Regions from separate parts of the Brachybacterium sp. GCM10030267 genome, predicted to be linked through region 2. Evidence: predicted binding sites of a transcription regulator. Region 2 holds the regulator's gene; the other holds the start of a gene.
The links. The regulator HrcA, encoded in region 2, represses chaperone genes, less so after heat shock. The targets are predictions, from matches to a motif close to TTNGCACTCGNNNNNNNCGAGTGCNAA.
Positions count from the first base shown of each region.

Region 1: groES (co-chaperone GroES) is a predicted target of HrcA. The motif match lies at 5,394-5,420, and genes of this name have one in related genera.

Region 1 is NZ_JBHTCX010000010.1:45,952-53,005, forward strand. It holds gene guaB (IMP dehydrogenase) at 1-168, opposite strand, end outside; gene ACFQS2_RS08455 (hypothetical protein) at 398-1,237, opposite strand; gene ACFQS2_RS08460 (pseudouridine synthase) at 1,273-2,250, opposite strand; gene ACFQS2_RS08465 (hypothetical protein) at 2,415-3,116, opposite strand; gene groL (chaperonin GroEL) at 3,329-4,915, opposite strand; gene groES (co-chaperone GroES) at 4,938-5,234, opposite strand; gene ACFQS2_RS08480 (metallophosphoesterase family protein) at 5,499-6,362, opposite strand; gene ACFQS2_RS08485 (hypothetical protein) at 6,568-7,054, opposite strand, start outside.
Region 2 is NZ_JBHTCX010000012.1:418,793-425,846, forward strand. It holds gene ACFQS2_RS12985 (NADPH-dependent FMN reductase) at 1-197, shown strand, start outside; gene ACFQS2_RS12990 (16S rRNA (uracil(1498)-N(3))-methyltransferase) at 255-1,043, opposite strand; gene dnaJ (molecular chaperone DnaJ) at 1,073-2,197, opposite strand; gene hrcA (heat-inducible transcriptional repressor HrcA) at 2,318-3,328, opposite strand; gene ACFQS2_RS13005 (DUF3097 domain-containing protein) at 3,518-4,414, shown strand; gene ACFQS2_RS13010 (DUF4870 domain-containing protein) at 4,543-5,628, shown strand; gene hemW (radical SAM family heme chaperone HemW) at 5,866-7,054, opposite strand, start outside.

The DNA.
Region 1 (7,054 bases), on a different contig from region 2:
GGTGACGGTGTCCATCGCGGCGCTGGCCAGCGGCACCCGCAGGGTGATCTCCCGGGTCAGCCGACTTGAGGTGTCTGCCTCGGAGGGGATCACATCGGTCTCCCCCGGCAGCAGCAGGACGTCGTCGTAGGTCAGGCCGATGAAACCGAAGGGATCCGCGCTCGTCATGGCCCGATCGTAGCCGCGCGGGCCCGGCCCGTGCAGTCCTGCTCGCCACACCTGCCCTCACAGGCCGCCTCCTGACCTGCGAGAACGCCATGGGTGGCCACCATCACCCCGCGCAGGGCGAGAACATCGCCCTGGGCAGGGCGGGAAACGGCCGCGGCAGCTGCGCGGATGAGTGTCGCATCACCCCGGAAGAGCCTCGCGCGCCGGACCTCGCCCGGCCCGAGGATCGCTACGGCCGGGGGTCGCCCTCGCGCGGCGGCTCTTTGCCCCCGAGCACGCGGCGGACGCGGTCGAACTCCTCCTGGAACGCGGCCTCGTCATGCGCGTACTCGTCCTTCCACGGCATGCCGAGTCGATCGGCGAGCTCCCGGTGGGCAGCCGCTCTGCGCACGCGACGATTCTCCGCCACGAGCTCGGCGCGGGACGGGGCGGGGCGGAGTCCCGCGGCGGCCTGCAGCGCACGCAGCCCGTCGAAGGAGGCGCTGTCCCAGCCGATCTCGGGGACGATCCACTGGCGCACCGGAGTCTCGCCGTCGGCCGTCTCGCGGTCGCGGACGGCGCCCTGGGTTCGCACCGCGCCCTGGGCTCGTGCCGCACCCTGGGTGCGCACCGGGCCGCTCCCCCGCGTCCCGGCGCCCCTGATTCCGATCACGGCGATGCTGCCCCGCTCGGCCTCGCCGACGGCATGGTCGACGTCCCTCAGGTCGGCTCGATCGATGGTGCGCAGACCGCGGCGCAGAAGGAGGGTGCCCGCGCGCTCGTCCAGATGCACGACCCGGTGGGTCAGCAGCATCGGCACCAGCGCCCACAGCGCGAACAGCGCCCACAGCAGCACGGCGCCGAGCAGCAACTGGACCCACGCAGGTGCCAGGAGATCCGCCAGCGCCGAGTCATGACCATCGGTGAGCTGCGCGCGACGCCACTGCTGCAGCGCGGCCCCGGCGAACGGTGCCAGCAGCACGGAGACCAGCGGCAGCCCGATCAGCGCGCCCGGCACGTAGCGGGCACGCAGGCTGGGGCCGACGAGGACGGCACCGCCGCGGGTGCGCCGGGGGCTGGGGGGTTGCACCGCCCCAGCGTAGGCGGTGGCACGGCGAGTCCAGCTCACCCGGGACCGCCGAGCTCCTGCCGGCTCGTCCAGCTCCGGTCCTCGCCCGTGACCGGGTCGGTGAAGGCCAGCGTGCGGGCGAGCAGCTGCAGCGGCTGCCGGGTCGGCTCCTCGACATGGTGATTCCGCGCCGGAGCGTCCCCGCCGTCGGGGTTCGTGCTGTAGAGGGTGTCGCCGAGGATCGGGGCGCCGCGCGCGGCGAGCTGGGCCCGCAGCTGGTGGGTGCGCCCGGTGCGCGGCCGGAGTCGCAGCAGGAGGACGTCGTCGGGTTCGACGGCGATGACCTCGAGCTCGGTCTCCGCGTTCGGTGCCCCGTCGACCGTCCGGGCGCGCAGCTCTCCCCGCGGCTTCTCCAGCCGGTCGCGGAGGATCGCTCGATGCCCCGGGCGGGCGGCACCCTCACCGGCCGGACCAGCCGGACCAGCCGGACCGGTCAGCTCAGCGATTCGCTCGCCGGGCGGGCCCGAGCGGGAGATGCGCACGCGCGCCAGGTATTCCTTGTCCGCCTCGCCGCGTGCGAACAGCTGCTGGTACGCGGACCGCTCCTCGGGCCGGATCCCGAAGGCAAGGACCCCGGCCGTGGGCCGGTCCAGGCGGTGCAGCGGCGTCAGCGTGGTCAGCCCGGTGAGACGGCGCAGCCGCACGAGCGCGCTGGCGAGGATGTGGGTGCCCCGCGGCATGGTCGCCATACCGTGGGGCTTGTCCAGCACCAGTAAATGTTCGTCGCGATGGAGGATGTCGAGTTCGATCTCGGGCACGTCCTCGGTGCGCAGCTCACGGTGGAACCACAGCTCGTCCCCGGGGCCGACAAGATCCGCGGCGACCCAGGGACGTCCGTCGGCGTCGACGATGTCGCCCCGTGCGAATCGCTCCGCCAGAGGCGTCGCCTCCTCATCGGTCAGTGCCGGGTACCGCTCCCGCAGGGCCTCCAGCGCGGGAGTCTCGACCGCATCCCGCGGTACCTGCCACCGCACGGCGTCCAGTCCGTCCCGCTGAGGCAGGGGCGCCGGCCTGGCACGGGCGCGTCGCCGAGCGGCGCGCCCCGGCTGGTCTGGCCGGTGCAGCAGCTGCCGACCCCGGCCGCCGTCGTCTCGTCCCGTCACGTCGGCCCTCGCACCGTCGGCGGCCGACCCGCCGCTCACAGTCCCCACACGGCGAAGGTCAGCACGTTGTGGAAGACGTAGATGAGCATCAGCAGAACCAGGATCAGGTTGGGGTGACGGTCGCTGAATCGCATGGCCTGCGGCACCTGCCGGCGCAGCTCAGCGGTGGTGATCGCCTCGATGTGGTCGACGTGGACGCCCGCCTCCTGGGCGCGGCGCAGCGTCATCTCCTGGGCTCGGGGGCCGAAGAAGCGGCTGGAGACGGCGAGGATCCGCCGGCCCTCGGGGTCCAGGACGTACACGCCGTCGTAGGCGGTCTCGGAGGCGTCCAGCATCTCGGTGGGCCCGAGTCCGCGCTCGATGTCGCGCACCGCGATCACCTGGCCCACCTCGTCCCACCGGGCCTGCCGGGTGCGGCGACCCAGGCCGCGCAGCTGGAACCCCTCGGCATCGATCTGCAGCCAGGCGGTCAGCACGCGCAGGCAGCCGACGGCCGCCGTGGCCGCGATCAGCACCCACAGCAGCAAGGGCGCGGTGAACACCGGATCGCGCATCATCTGGGGGTCGTTCCACAGCCGCTGGCCGACGAAGCTGATGATCACGAGGAACTCGAGGACCACGACGAACACGAAGCCCGCCACCAGCGTGCCGATCACGACGGCGGCCGGAGGCCCGTAGGTACGGGTCGGGCGGTCGTCGTCCGCCGCCCGCGCGACGTCCTCGGAGCTGCGGGTCATCACTTCTCCTCCGGGGGCGGGTCGTCTGTGGCTTGCTCATCTTAGGCCTGCCGGAGCCGCTTCGGAGCACGTATCGGTGCTGGTCCGGCCTGCTGATCCGGCCCCGCCGGTTCGAGGATGCTGCCCGGGGGACGAGAACGGGCGGGCAGCCCGGGGTGTCCCCGTTCTGCCCGCCCGTCGGCCGAGTGGATGACCGTCAGGTCAGTCCTGGATCACTCGTCCTCGTCGTCCTGCTTCTCGATGACGAGCGTCTCGGTGGTCAGGACCATGCCCGCGATGGACGCCGCGTTGCGCAGCGCCGAGCGGGTGACCTTGACCGGGTCGATGATGCCCGCGGCCACGAGGTCGACGTACTCGCCCGTCGCGGCGTTCAGGCCGTGTCCGACCTGAGCCTCCTTGACCCGCTCGACGACGACGTAGCCCTCGAAGCCGGCGTTCTCGGCGATCCAGCGCAGCGGCTCGACCACCGCGCGGGTGACGGCGCGCGCACCGACAGCCTCGTCGCCGGTCAGGCCGAGGTCGCTCTCGAGAGCCGCAGCGGCCTGGACGATGGCGCTGCCGCCACCGGCCACGATGCCCTGCTCGATGGCCGCACGAGTCGCGGAGACCGCGTCCTCGATGCGCATCTTCTTCTCCTTGAGCTCGACCTCGGTGTGAGCGCCGACCTTGATCACGGACACGCCACCGGCGAGCTTCGCGAGGCGCTCCTGGAGCTTCTCGCGATCCCAGTCGGAGTCGGTGTTCTCGATCTCGGAGCGGATCTGCCCGACACGATCGGCCACGGCCTGCTCGTCACCGGCGCCGCCCACGATGGTGGTGGAGTCCTTGGTGACGACCACGCGACCGGCCTGACCGAGCACCTCGGTGCCGACGGTCTTGAGGTCCAGGCCGAGGTCGGAGGTGACCACCTGGGCACCAGTGAGCACCGCGATGTCCTGCAGCATCGCCTTGCGGCGATCGCCGAACGCGGGAGCCTTGACGGCCGCACCCTTGAAGGTGCCGCGGATCTTGTTGACGACCAGCGTGGACAGTGCCTCGCCGTCGACGTCCTCCGCGATGATGAACAGCGGCTTGCCGCCCTCGACGATCTTCTCCAGCAGCGGCAGCAGATCCGCCACCGCCGAGATCTTGCTCTGGACGAGCAGGACGTGGGCATCCTCGAGGACGGTCTCCTGGCGATCCGCGTCGGTGACGAAGTGCGGGGAGATGTAGCCCTTGTCGAACTGCATGCCCTCGGTGAAGTCCAGCTCCATCGCGGTGGTCGAGGACTCCTCGACCGTGATGACGCCGTCCTTGCCGACCTTGTCGAACGCCTCGGCGAGCAGCTCGCCGATCTCGCGGTCCTGGCTGGAGACCGATGCGACGTTCGCGATCTGCTCCTTGCCCTCGACCTCGATGGCGATGTCGCCGAGCTTCTCGGAGAGCGCCTCGGCGGCCTTCTCGATGCCGCGCTTCAGGGCGGCCGGAGCCGCGCCGGAGGCGACGTTGCGCAGGCCCTCGTGCACGAGCGCCTGGGCCAGGACCGTGGCGGTGGTGGTGCCGTCACCGGCCACGTCGTTGGTCTTGGTCGCGACCTCCTTGGTGAGCTGAGCGCCGAGGTTCTCGTAGGGATCCTCGAGCTCGATCTCACGGGCGATGGTCACGCCGTCATTGGTGATGGTGGGCGCGCCCCACTTCTTGTCCAGGACCACGTTGCGGCCCTTGGGGCCGAGCGTGACCTTGACGGTGTTGGCGAGCTTGTCGACACCGCGCTCGAGGGCGCGACGCGCTTCCTCGTCGTAGATGATCTCTTTTGCCATGAGTTTCCAGGCCTCAGTTCACTCAGTTGTCGATGATGGCGAGGATGTCACGGGCGCCGAGGACCAGGTACTCCTCGTTGCCGTACTTCAGCTCCGTGCCGCCGTACTTCGAGAAGACGACCTTGTCGCCCTCCTTGACGTCCATGGGCACGCGCTCGCCCTTGTCGTTGAAACGACCGGCGCCGACGGCGACGACCTCGCCCTCCTGGGGCTTCTCCTTCGCGGTGTCCGGGATGACCAGACCGGAAGCGGTGGTCTGCTCGGCTTCGAGCGGCTTGACGACGACGCGATCCTCGAGGGGCTTGATGGAGACCGACATGGCGGCTCACTCCTTCATGAAGAGATGACTCTGTGAGTTCGGGGTTCCAGGGACCTCGATCCCGGTCGTCGTCGCGGTGCCGACCGGGGAAGATTCCTGACTGACAGTCTCTGGCACTCTCGGCCTTCGACTGCCAACGACGCCAACTCTAGGACCGAGCTGGCACTCGTGCAAGGCGAGTGCTAAACCGGGGTCGGCCGGGCACGGCGGGTGCCTCGCCGACGGGTTCTCCGGGGCGACACCGGAGGGGCCTCGCGGACGGGCTCACCGGCCGGCGGCCTCCAGGATCGCCGCGACCTGTTCCGGCCCCATGTCGTAGACCGGCACGCTCATGTCGGACAGTGTGTCTCCGGCGTTGGGGAACACAGAGGTGACCACCCGCGGGGCGTCCGTCGGGGCCTCCCCCAGCTCGACGATGCTCATCCCCGACTGTGCCAGCGACTGCTCGTGATCCCCGGCGGTGACCGGGTCGACCACGTTGGTGATGCCCGGGACCACGTGCACGGGGATCCCCGCGATCGCAGCGGTCATCTCGTGGTGGTAGTGGCCCGAGAGCACGATCCGCACGTCGGAGCCCGCCAGCACGCTCGCCAGCTGGTCGAGGCCGTCGAGGTCCAGGCCCCGCAGCAGCGTGGTGGCGGCGACCAGCGGCGGATGGTGGATCCCGAGCACGGTGCCGCCCGGCGCGGGCTCGGCGAGGACGCCGCGCAGCCACTGGAGCTGCTCGTCCTCCAGATGCCCGTACCCCGCGCCGGGGATGCTGGAATCCAGCACCACGATGCGGGCCCCGTTCTCCAGGCGGACGACGCGATCCTGGCTGGTCGCGCCCCGGTCACCCGGGGCGATGGTCTCGCCGTACGCGACGGAGACGTCGTGGTTGCCCATGGCCACGACGAGGGGAGCGCCCAGGGCGGCGGCGAAGGGATCGAGGATCTCGTGCAGCAGTCGGTAGCTGGCCGGGGTGCCGTCCTCGGAGGCGTCTCCGGTGTGGACGACTGCGTCGATGCCGGTCAGCCCCTGGCAGCGGGAGAGCAGTCCGTGCAGGGCGGCGGTGGTGTCGATGCGGTCGTAGTGGCGAGCGGCCGGGTCGCCGTAGAGGTGGGTGTCGCTGAGGTGGAGGATGCGCATGGAGGCACGGTAGCCACCGCGGGTGACGGGCAGGTGAAGAGGGGCGGACGGAGCGGCCGGTCGGGCGGGGCGACCTCAGGTGCGGGCGAATTGGAGCCACCATGTGCACCGATAGCGCTATATAGGGGCCAGCTGTGCACATGCTGGCTCCAATCCTGAGCCGGCCCGGCCCGCCTGCCGGCCCGGTTCGCGCGGCCGGTCGGGATCAGCCGCGGGTTCCGGTGCTGTCGGCGGTGCCAGTCACGTCGGTGAGCCCGGGGTTGCGGCGGATCATGTACAGCCCGATGCGGACCAGGATTCCCAGCACGAACCGGTTGCGGGTCTTGGTCACCGGGCGCAGCGTCGCCGGCGGCACGCGGCGCAGCACGTCCACGATGCGCGGGACCTCGCCGCGGCGGGGCGGGGCCACGGCGGTGCGCCAGGGATGGCGCTCCTGCACCCGGTCGACGTAGCCGCGCAGTGTGGCTCCGTCGGCGCCGCGCCAGGATCCGGATTCGTACAGGTCCTCGAGATCGGTGAGGCCGGCCTGGAGGGCGGCGCGGTCGTATCCGGCGAGCTCGGGGCGGATCTCGTGCTCATCGAGCGCGGCGAGGGTCTCGCGCGCGAGGGGCATGCCGAGCCGGTAGGCGCGGTCGAGGTCGTTCTCGAAACGCGCCCGCACCTCCGGTGGCGTCGCGGCGGAGGTCCCGACG
Region 2 (7,054 bases):
GGGATGCGAACGAGGTGCTGCCGGTGCTGGAGGCGCTGATGACGCGCGTCGGCGCAGACGTGGTGGACACCATCGGGCTGGGCTTCGGCGAGGACCTCTCGGCCGAGGGCGAGCTGTCGGTCCGCGAGGAGAAGGTCGCTCAGCTGCACGAGGCCGCCGAGGCCCTGGCCGCCGAGGTTCCCGCGCACGCGGGCTGATCGAGGCTCCCGCGCGAGGTTCTCGCGCACCCTGGCTGGTCAACTCCCGCCGCAGGCTCAGCCCCAGCGCCCCACCAGGCTGCTGAGAACCGCGAGTGCCGCGGGACCGGCGGTCGAGGAGCGCAGCACCTCGGGACCGAGCAGGACGGAGCGGGCGCCCGCCGCATGCAGGGCGTCCAGCTCCTCCGGGGAGATGCCGCCCTCGGGCCCGACCACCACCATGATCTCCTCGGTGCCGTCCTCGCTCGCCCGGCGCAGCTGATCGGCGAGGTCCATCAGGCCCACCGATTCCTGCTCATGCAGGACCAGCACCAGCGAGCCGCCCTCGGTGCGCGACCTGACGTCGGCGACGAGCTCCTTGGTCGTCACCGGCTCGTCGACCGCGGGGATCCCCGCACGGCGGCACTGCTTCACGGCCGCTCGCACGGTCCCGGCCCAGCGCTGCCTGCCTTTGCGCAGCTTCTCCCCGCGCCAGACGGAGACGGAGCGCTGCGCGATCCACGGCACGATCCGATCCGCGCCCAGCTCGGTCGCGGACTCGATCGCCTGCTCATCGCGGCCACCGGTGGCCAGTGCCTGGACGAGGCTGAGCAGGGGCAGCCGCTGCACGGCCGGCGTCGGATCGGCCAGCAGCTCCAGCTCCAGGGCGTCCTTGTGCGCGACGGTCACCTCGGCGAGGACCTGCCGGCCGGGGGCGTCGGTGAGCAGCACCTGCTCGCCCACGCCGATGCGGGCCACCTTTGCCGCGTGCCGGCCCTCGTCGCCGTCGAGCGTGAGCGCCTCACCCGCGCGGGCGGCGGCAAGGGCATCATCGAGGACCAGGAAGCCGGGCGGGGTCGTCGGCATGGGCGCTCACCTCTCCCGTCGGCGCCGGCTCAGAACTCGCGCAGGCGGTCGCGGAGCTTGGCGAAGGGGCCGTGGCCGCGGCGGCGGGTGCTCTCGTCTCCCCGCATCGCGGCGAACTGCTCGAGCAGCTCCCGCTCCTCGTCGCTCAGCGAGGTCGGCACGGAGACGTCCAGGACGACGCGGATGTCGCCGCGGCGCTCACGGCGCAGCGGAGTCACCCCGAGGCCCTTGAGGGTGATCTCCTCGCCGGGCTGGGACCCGGGCTTGACGTCGATCTCCTCGGTGCCGTCGAAGGTCTCCAGCGGGATCGTCGCGCCCAGGGCGGCAGAGGTCATGGGCACGGACATGGTCACCACGAGATCGTCGCCGTCGCGCTCGAACATCTCGTGCTCGTTGACCGCGAGCTCGACGAACAGGTCGCCGGCAGGACCGCCGGCCTCACCGGTCTCGCCCTCGCCGCGCAGCTGGATGCGGGTGCCGTTCTCGACGCCGGAGGGGATGCGCACGGTCACGCTGCGCTCAGCGGGCGTGCGTCCGTGGCCCGAGCAGGCGGTGCACGGGGACTCGATGACGTCGCCGTGGCCCTCGCAGGTCGGGCACGGTGCCATGGTCACCATCTGGCCCAGCAGCGACTGGGCGACGCGCTGGACGTGGCCGCTGCCGTTGCAGGCGGTGCAGCGGGTGGGGCTGGTGCCGGGCTCGCAGCAGGAGCCGTCGCAGCGCTCACAGCGCACTGCGGTGCGGAAGGTGACCTCCTCCTCGGTGCCGAAGACGACGTCGCGCAGGTCGATCTTGACCCGGCGCAGGACATCGCCGCCGCGGCGCTGACGGGGCACCGGACCCTGGCCGCGGCCGCGCATGCCGGCGGCGCCGGCGAACATGTCGAAGATGTCGTTGAAGTCGAATCCGGCGCCACCGCCGCCGGGGAACCCGCCGCCCATGCCCGGGCCGCCGCCCATGTCGTACTGGCGGCGCTTGTCGGGGTTCGAGAGCGTCTCGTAGGCCTGGGAGACCTTCTTGAACCGCTCGGAGGCCTCGGGATCGGGGTTCACGTCCGGGTGGAGGGTGCGGGCGAGCTTCCGGTACGCCTTCTTGATCTCCTCGGTGGAGGCGTCGCGGGAGACGCCGAGGAGCTCGTAGTAGTCATCGTTCACGGTGAAGGATCCTTACCGGGGAGTCGGGGCGTCCGGGGGCCGCGGCGTGCGGCGAGCGGGCGCGGGGCGATGGGTGCTTGCGGTCGGGAACGCGGTGCGAGGCGTGCGCGCACGCGCGGGTCATTCGAGATACCGGGAGACGTACCGGGCGATGGCCTGGACGGTGGAGATCCCGCTGACGTAGTCCATACGACTGGGGCCGAGGATCGCCAGGTGCGAGCCGGCACCGTACCCGGCGCCCACCACGGCCGCCTGCTGGAGGACCTGGTCCTCCAGCTCCGAGCCGATGCGCACCTCGACGGACCCCGGCGAGGCGTGCATCTCGGTGAACAGCCGCAGCAGCACCAGCTGCTCCTCGAGCACGTCCAGCAACGGCTCCACATCCCGCGCGAAGTCCTCGGCGGAGCGGGCGATGTTGGCGGTCCCGGCGAGCATGATGCGGTCCTCGGCGCGGGTGGCGGCGAGGGCCGACAGCGCCTCGGTCACCTCCGCGACGGAGGCCTTGTCCGCGTGCGGGGTGACCTCCAGCAGGTCTGCCACGGGCCGCTCGAGGTCGGTGACCTCGCGGCCGGCGATGTAGCGGTTCAGCTGGTCGCGCAGATCCACGTAGAACTCGGCAGGCCGGGCGGCCAGCACCGGGACGGTGCGCTGATCGACGCGGCCGGACTCGGTGATCAGCACGATCAGCAGCAGGGACTCGGCGACCTTGACCAGCTCGACATGACGGATCCGGGCCTGGCGGCGCGCCGGGTACTGGACCATCGCCACCTGCTGGGTGAGCTGAGCCATCAGCCGCACCGTGCGCCCGAGCAGCTCCTCGACGTCACCGGCGTCCTCGAGCAGGGTCTGGATGGCCCGGCGCTCGGGGGCCGAGAGCGGTTTGACCGTCGCCACGTGGTCGACGAAGGCGCGGTAGCCCTTGTCCGTGGGAACCCGGCCGGCCGAGGTGTGGGGCTGATGGATCAGCCCCTCCTCCTCCAGCACCGACATGTCGTTGCGCACGGTGGCGGCGGAGACCTCGAGCTCGTGCCGCTCCAGGAGGGACTTGGAGCCCACGGGCTCACGCGTGGAGACGTAGTCCTCGACGATCGCGCCGAGGATCTGCAGCTTCCGGGCGTCCGTGTCCCTCACCTCCTGCTCTGCGTACGGAGATCTCGATCTCGATGTCGGCTTCCGGCCGGTGCTCGAGCCGCTCGCGGGCCGACGGGCTCCTGGACGCCGACGGACCACCGGGAGCGAGGCTGGCACCTACCGTTGCCGAGTGCCAATCCTACGCGTCCCCGGCGGGGCTCGCAGGGAGGTGTTCGCCACCGGTGTACGGTGTCGCGCGTGCCTGCAGCATCCGATCGCTTCCCTGACCGGTACGGCTCCGACGTGCTCTCCTCCGGTCCGCCCGCTCATCATCGCCGCCGCCCCGTGGCCCGTGAGGTCGCCGCGCAGCGCGACCTCGTCGTCGAGGAGGCCTCGACGGGCTTCACCGGGGCCATCACCCGCGTCGAGAAGATCGCCGGTGAGCTGATCGTCGAGCTGGAGGACGGCCGCGGCAAGCGCCGCACCTTCCCGCTGGGCCCCGGCTTCATGATCGACGGCAAGCCGGTCGTGCTCACCCGTCCCGCGCCGCGCAGCCAGGCCCCGGTGCGCAAGCGCTCCGCGAGCGGCTCGGTCTATGTCGAGGGGGCGAAGGCCCGCACCGCGCGCGCGTCGCGGATCTGGGTCGAGGGCACCCACGACGCCGAGCTGATCCAGAAGGTGTGGGGCCATGACCTGCGCATCGAGGGCATCGTCGTAGAGCAGCTCGAAGGCGCCGACAACCTCGTCGAGCGGGTCCAGGACTTCGGGCCGTCTGCCGGCCGCAGGCTCGGGATCCTCGTGGACCATCTGGTGCCCGGCTCCAAGGAATCGCGGATCGCCGCCGAGGTGATGAGGCTTCCCGGTGCGCGGGGCAACGTCTCCGTGCTCGGGCATCCCTACGTCGATGTGTGGCAGGCGGTGCGACCTGCTCGGGTGGGCCTGACGACGTGGCCCCACATCCCCAAGGGCACCGACATCAAGGTCGGCACGCTCGCCGCGCTCGGCTGGCCCCACGCGGACAAGGCAGACATCGGCCAGGGCTGGCAGCGGATCCTGGCGGCCGTGCGCTCGTACGCAGATGTCGAGCCCTCTCTGTCCGGACGCATCGAGGAGCTCATCGACTTCGTGACGGTCGACCCCAGCTGATTCAGCGGGGGAAATCCCCCACCGGACCCGGCGGTTCGCCCTGGAGACCTGGGCCACTGCGCTCGTTAGGCTGGTCGTGTCAGCCCGACGCCGGCCCGAGGGGCCGGCCCGTCCTCGAAGAGGGAATCATGAGCCAGACTCCGCATCCACACGATCCGTTCGGCACCGAGCCCGCCACTCCGGCACCCGGCTCCGATCCCGCTCCGGCCGACGGCAGCTCGCACGAGGAGACCGGTCAGTCCGTGCCCGGCGCGGGCCCTGCCGAGGCCTCGCAGTCCGCGGCCGCTGACGAGGCCGGCGCCGGGCAGACCGAGGCGTCGCCTCGCGGTCCCGCCGGCGACGAGGAAGTGGGCAGCCCCACCTCGGATCCGGCCCTGCACCCGCACGACCCGTACGCGTACGACGCCGGCTCCCAGGCCGCGGCCACCTCGCCCGGAGGAACCGCCTCGGTGCCGCCCGCCCAGGACCCTTCGGCCTCCGGACCGGCAGGCGCACAGGACCCGTACGGGGTGCCCGCTTCACCCGCTGCCCAGGATCCGTATGAGGTCCCGCCGTCGGCAGATGGCCAGCCCCACTACGCCGCGCCGGCTTCCGGTGCCGGCGCCGGTGCCGGTGCCGGTGCCGGACAGGGTGGCTACCCCGGCGGTGTCCCCGGCCAGAGCGGCCCGCAGAACCCGTACGGCGCGCAGGGTCAGCCCGGCGGTCAGCACCAGTACGGTGCCCAGGGTCAGTACGGGCAGCAGAGCCACGGCGCTCAGGGCGGAGCGCCCGGAGCGGCCGACCTCAACACGCCGCCCCCGGGAATCAAGGGCGTGCACGATGGCCCGCTGAGCGGTCAGCCGATGCAGGATTCTGATGCCAGGACGTGGGCTCTCGTGGTCCACCTCGCCGCCCTGCTGCAGTTCGCGATCCCGTTCTTCGGCGGCCTTGTCGCGCAGATCGTCCTGTTCGTGATCTTCAAGGATCGGAACCGGTTCGTGCGCTACAACGGCGCCGAGGCGCTGAACGGCACGATCGCCGCCATGATCACGTCCTTCGTCCTGGGGATCGCCTTCGCGATCATCACGGTCATCACCCTGGGGATCGGGTCGTTCCTGTTCGGTCTGCTGTTCATCCCCCAGGTGGTCCAGGCGATCTTCGCCATCATCGGCGCGGTGAAGGCATACCAGGGCGAATGGTGGAACTACCCGGTGAACCTGCGTCTGGTGAAGTGACGTCCCGGCCCGGTCCGCGGACCGGGCCGGCCGTGACCGTCAGCGGGACGTGGATCGCATCTGCCGCCCTATACACCGGGCACCCTCGATTCACGTCCCGTCGGTGGTCACCAGCTACGACGAACGCGGCGCACACAGCAGAACGAGCAGCATGACGTCACTCCAGGCGCCGGCATCACGGTGCTCGCGAAAGCGGCATCGCGTCGTTCCCGGCGCCAGCGCGCTGCAACCGTCGGCTCAGGACACGAGGTCGCGGATCACCGCGTCGGCGAGCAGACGACCCTGACGAGTCAGCACGGCACGTCCCTCGGTCAGCGCTTCGGGCTCGAGATGGCCCCGGTCGCGGTGGACGGCGAGCATCGCCCTGGTCTGCTCGGGAACGGCCTCCACGGCCAGCCCGTCGGCGATCCGCAGTTCGAGCATGATCCGCTCCACGGCGCGGTCCTCGTCGGGCACCTGCTCCGAGTCGGCGACCGGGAGGGAGCCCTCGGCCAGGGTGGCCGCGTACCGGCTGGGATGCTTGAGGTTCCAGGAGCGCAGCCCGTCGCGATGACGGTGCGCGCCGGGGCCGATCCCCCACCAGTCGCCGCCCCGCCAATAGGCGAGGTTGTGCCGCGAGCGCTGCTCGGGGGTGCGCGCCCAGTTCGAGACCTCGTACCAGTCGAGCCCCGCCGCGACGGCGAGGTCGTCGACCAGCTCGTACTTGTCGGCCATGTCGTCGGGATCCGGGGCCTGGAGCTCGCCGCGGCGCAGCTGACGGGCCATCGCCGTATTGCCCTCGATGATCAGCGAGTACGCGGAGAGATGGTCGATGTCGCAGGCCAGGGCGGCCTTCACGGATGTCTCGACGTCGGCGAGGGTCTCCCCCGGCGTGCCGTAGATCAGATCCAGGCTGACGTCGAGCCCGGCTTCGCGGGCCCAGGCCACCGCCTGCGGAACGCGCTCGGGGTCATGCGTGCGGTTCAGGGTGGCCAGCACCGAGCGCACGGCGGACTGCATCCCGAAGGAGACGCGGGTGATGCCGCCCTCGGCGAGTCGGGCCAGGGACTCCCGGGTCACGGAATCGGGGTTGGCCTCGGTGGTCACCTCGGCGTCCTCGGCCAGCGAGATGAGGCCGCGGAGGTGATCGAGCATCGCGACGAGATCGTCGGCCGGCAGCAGTGTCGGCGTGCCGCCGCCGAAGAACACCGTGGAGACCCTGTCGTAGGTGTACCCGGCGGCCGCGTCCTCGGCGAGGGTCAGATCCATCTCGGCCATGGCATTGGCGGGGTACTCCGCCTGCGAGCCGCCGCCGCCCAGCTCGGTCGCCGTGTACGTGTTGAAGTCACAGTAGCCGCAGCGGACGGCGCAGAACGGCACATGGATGTAGACCGACAGCTCGCGCCCGGGGCGCGGTGAGGAGGTGGCAGTGCGCGCCGGGGCGGTG